2 regions of the Pseudoalteromonas sp. MTN2-4 genome follow, and region 2 is predicted to be linked to the other one. Evidence: predicted binding sites of a transcription regulator. Region 2 holds the regulator's gene; the other holds the start of a gene.

Region 1 (2,392 bases), on a different contig from region 2:
TAATGGCAATTTTGCGGCGGTTATTACATGGACTGGTATTACGGATCCGAAGCAGCTTTCGCAAATGCACTTAAGCCAAACAGATATCTCGCTATACTGTTTTACTGAAACCAGCAGCAAAGCGTGTACAATAGAGCGCATAGCAAGTTAATATAAGATTTTCTTATGTGTTACTGTTCTAACACTCAACCTTATGAGTCATGCTGCAATGTATTCATTACAAAGCATAAGTTACCTGAAACAGCGGAGCAGCTTATGCGCTCTCGTTACAGTGCTTATGCGACTAATAATGCGCAGTATATACTTGAGACTTATGCCAAATCTGAGCAACGTAATCACAGTCTTGAAGACATCGCTGCATTCGCTTCATTTGCCAACTTTATAAAGCTCGAGATCGTCGCAACAAAAACTGAACCTGAGTTTGATTATGTAGAGTTTAAAGCCCATTATTTGGCAGACGGAAAACATTGCCAAATACATGAGGTTTCAAGATTTATTAAAGAAGAAGGGGCGTGGCGTTACTTAGATGGCCAGTTATATGATGTGCCAGAGTTAAAAGTATCTAGAAATGATCCCTGCCCTTGTGACAGTGGCAAAAAATTTAAGAAGTGTCACGCTGGCTGATTTAAACCGCACTCAAGTTCACTCACTATTATCTCGCATTAGGCGGACAACTGAACCGCCTGCTGCATTTCACCGCTAGCTAATTGATCATAAAAACCTGCAGCATCTATTTTGGGTTTATCTATCTCTAATGCGCCAGCTCTTTGTGCAAAAATTTTAGCCTGCACAGTAGGTTCACAATTATCAATAATAACCAACTCAATGTGCTTTTTATCGTCTCTGATATGTAAAGGTTCTGGCGAAAGACAATTTCTTAGCCTTAATTCTGTAAGTCCCTGCTCATGAAGTAAACGGCTATTATTTTCACCTATGGTCATATCATAAGTGTTGGGGGCCGTTTGTTGCTGTGGACCAATTTGAAGTTCTTTTTTTAATGCATCTTCGCTCTTGTCTGGCTCAATTAATTCTGATTCAGGTAAATGAAATTCACTGAAGTCGAGTGCGTTTGGTGAAAGCATTGCCAAACAAAGCGCAAAGTCAGCACGACGATCTTGTGCCACGCTTTTTGCTAGCGTATCACCAAGCTGATGCTCCTTGTTTAAAATGCGCTCTAATTGCATAGAGTTTCACCGATTATTTAAAAAGTTATATTTTTATCGGCATTTTTTTAATTTTCTTTAGTTGTTTTCTTTACTTAATAAAAAACTTTGTTATTATCAGCGCCGTTGTTTAGGAGGGGTTCCCGAGCGGCCAAAGGGATCAGACTGTAAATCTGACGGCTCTGCCTTCGCTGGTTCGAATCCAGCCCCCTCCACCATAACATCACACTACAACTTGGAGGGGTTCCCGAGCGGCCAAAGGGATCAGACTGTAAATCTGACGGCTCTGCCTTCGCTGGTTCGAATCCAGCCCCCTCCACCAAGTTGTACAAAATTAGATACCCCCTGTGGAGGGGTTCCCGAGCGGCCAAAGGGATCAGACTGTAAATCTGACGGCTCTGCCTTCGCTGGTTCGAATCCAGCCCCCTCCACCATCTCTTTCTTATTAAATCATCTTACTTCATTCTATCATTAACGCTTTACCATTCTTGTTAAACCATAATCTTGCTGACTTATAGTCTTCATAGTGCTTTTCAACAATTTGCCAAAATAATTTGTTATGTGCCAGTACATGACAGTGTGCTAGCTCATGAACAATAACATAATCAATCATACGCTTTGACGCCCCAGCAAGAAGGCTATTAAAAGTAAGCGCTTGTTTACTGCTACAACTTCCCCAGCGACTTTTATACTCCCTGATTTTCACAGCTGAAACATGACAATTCATTTGCATAGACAATTGCTCTAAGCACAACTCTAAATAACTAGAGAGCAAATCTGTCAGTAATTCAATGATCGCTCGCCTGAACTCAAGCCTCTCTTCGCGCAACACTTCGGGTAAATATACAAATCGGCTTTCATGATCTAATACAGGCTTGTTTATATCTGAAAATTCAATCTTATAAACTAAACCAAAAATCAATAGTGACCTTGTGTGCAACGGCTTTTGTTTATTAGGCGCAAGCTCTAGTTTATGTCTTTGAGCATGCACCCAGTCTTTTTTGCTCTTTAGCCAATTTTCTAAAGCAACTTCACACACGTTTTCGGGGGCTGTCACTATTACTTGCTCTGGTGTGACTTTGATTGCAACCGTCTTTCTTCGTTTACTAAGCTTTAATTGATAATCAAACATTTTTAAGAATTTTTTTTACTTCACATTCAAAGCCATAAATTTACTGCTACCTTTAGTGTAATAAGACTATAAAGGGGTTAATTTATGAAAGATAAAC
Region 2 (2,392 bases):
AATACGAGTATCAAGCTCAAAATTTTTCAATGACTCGTGTAGTTGACGAGTCAATTTACCCACTTCAGCAAAAAGTTCAGATTGCTCTTTACTTGCAGCCTCCATGATTAATTTATCTGCTTTATCTTGCTCGCCTTGCTCAAGATAAGTAACCAGTTGCTTAGCTTGCTCAAGTGTTATTTGAGGCACAGAAGGTGCTGACATCCGCCTCTCCTTCTCAGTTATTTAGGCTAAACGTTCAAACACTTTTTCTAATTTTGTTTTAAGTGTTCCAGCAGTGAATGGTTTTACAATATAACCATTTACACCAGCTTGCGCCGCAGCAACAATTTGCTCTTTTTTCGCTTCAGCTGTCACCATAAGTACTGGTATATGCTTAAGGCTGTCATCTGCACGAATAGCACGGAGAAGATCGATACCTTGCATGCCTGGCATATTCCAGTCCGTGACTACGAAGTCAAATTCTTGGTTTTGAAGCATAGGGAGAGCTGTACTGCCATCATCTGCTTCTTGTACGTTTGTAAAACCTAAGTCTCTAAGCAGGTTTTTGATTATTCTTCTCATCGTAGAAAAATCATCAACCACAAGAATTTTCATGTTTTTATCCAAAACATCCTCCAGTGAGGTTTGAACCTATTATTATTACTCTAATTGACCCAGTCATTGATTTTAGCCCTAAGCCTGATCATTGCCTGCCCATGAATTTGGCTTACTCGAGATTCACTTACTTCGAGTATTTGCCCTATTTCTTTTAAATTCATTTCATCGTTATAGTAAAGAGATAAGACAAGTGCGTCTCTTTCTGGTAACGATTGAATCGCCGTGAGCAACGATTCGTTAAAACGCTCATTTTTAACGTTATTGAACGGTTTGTCTAGCGCTAAATCATTGTTAACTGGAGTGATTACGTCTTCATCGACGCCTAAATCTTCAATTCCAATGATTTTACTCGCATTCACATCATGTAGAATATGATGGTACTCATCCAGAGGAATATCAAGTTTTTCAGCGATTTCAGTGTCTTTAGGTTCTCGACCTAAGGCGCTTTCTAGATTAGCGATGGCCTCAGCGACCATACGACTATTTTTATGAACGCTTCTTGGCGCCCAGTCTCCACGACGAATTTCATCTAGCATTGCGCCTCGAATTCTGATCCCAGCAAAAGTTTCAAAGCTTGCGCCTTTACTTGCGTCAAAATTTTTACTGGCTTCAATCAAGCCTATCATGCCTGATTGCACAAGGTCATCTAACTGAATGTTTGCAGGTAAGCGAGCCAACAAATGGCACGCCACTTTTTTGACAAGACCGGTATGACGCTCTATCACTCTATTGAGATTGTCTGTAGTTTGATAGCCCATCGCTTTACCCATCGATGACGACATAGTTATCCGTTGACTAGCTGTTCAATAAAAAACTCTAAATGACCAGAAGGTTGATGTGGTATTGGCCATTTAACTGCTTTACTCGCTAAACCTCTAAATGCAACCGCTGCCGGAGAATTTGGAAATAACTCAACAATGGTTTTTTGACGGCGAGAAGACTTACGCATATTTTCATCAAACGGAATGGTTGCAACTAATTCTAGTGCAACATCTAAAAATCTGTCTGTAACCTTAGAAAGTTTAGCAAAAAGCTCCTGACCTTCGCGTAAACTTCGAACCATGTTAGCAACAATTTTGAAACGGTAAACACCATGCTCACGACTGAGAACCTTAATAAGTGCGTACGCATCAGTGATTGAAGTAGGCTCATCACATACAACAACCATCACATCTTGGGCTGCACGAGAAAAACTAAGCACCATGTCAGAAATGCCCGCGGCGGTATCAACAATTAGAATATCAAATTCTGTGTTTAATTCACTGAAGGCACGAATGAGACCTGCATGCTCTGCTGGGGTCAACTCAACCATATTTTGTGAACCTGAGGTAGCCGGTACAATTTTGATACCTGCAGGTCCTTCAACTAAGATTTCATCTAACTCACATTCACCCGACAGGACATGAGATAAGTTTTTTTCAACTCTTAAACCAAGCATCACGTCACAATTTGCCAAACCTAAGTCGGCATCTAGGACGAGTACTCTGTTTCCTTGCTGACCAAGTGCAATAGCCGTATTTAATGAGACATTGGTTTTACCAACCCCTCCTTTACCACCCGTTACTGCAATTACTTTTACGCCATGGTTGCCATTTTGATTCATTCTACGCAGGCCACTTGCTTGATCTAATACTGTGTTAATCATACATTCCTACTGTCTGAGACGCTACAGGTACACGTCGCGAATGTTGTGCTTTTATTCTCTTTAAATACAATTGCTCAGCCTTTTTGACCATTTTACGAGCATTTGCTACACGAATGTCTTCTGGCACTCGTTGACCGTTAGTAAGAT

Evidence for each region. Region 2 encodes FliA, which starts transcription of late flagellar genes. Its sites were predicted from a motif close to CTAAAGNTNNNNNNNNNNNNGCCGATA; they were not measured.
Region 1: the regulator FliA is predicted to act here: its motif matches at 1,219-1,245, upstream of ACGHEH_RS12015 (VC2046/SO_2500 family protein).

The regions. Positions count from the first base shown of each region.
Region 1 is NZ_BTGK01000004.1:209,686-212,077, reverse strand. Features, by position in the region: gene ACGHEH_RS12025 (SulA-like leucine-rich domain-containing protein) at 1-151, shown strand, start outside; gene ACGHEH_RS12020 (YchJ family protein) at 166-624, shown strand; gene ACGHEH_RS12015 (VC2046/SO_2500 family protein) at 663-1,184, opposite strand; tRNA gene ACGHEH_RS12010 (tRNA-Tyr) at 1,297-1,381, shown strand; tRNA gene ACGHEH_RS12005 (tRNA-Tyr) at 1,401-1,485, shown strand; tRNA gene ACGHEH_RS12000 (tRNA-Tyr) at 1,513-1,597, shown strand; gene ACGHEH_RS11995 (M48 family metallopeptidase) at 1,624-2,295, opposite strand; gene ACGHEH_RS11990 (ion channel) at 2,380-2,392, shown strand, end outside.
Region 2 is NZ_BTGK01000008.1:75,262-77,653, reverse strand. Features, by position in the region: gene ACGHEH_RS16850 (protein phosphatase CheZ) at 1-204, opposite strand, end outside; gene cheY (chemotaxis response regulator CheY) at 226-609, opposite strand; gene ACGHEH_RS16840 (RNA polymerase sigma factor FliA) at 648-1,358, opposite strand; gene ACGHEH_RS16835 (MinD/ParA family protein) at 1,385-2,245, opposite strand; gene flhF (flagellar biosynthesis protein FlhF) at 2,238-2,392, opposite strand, start outside.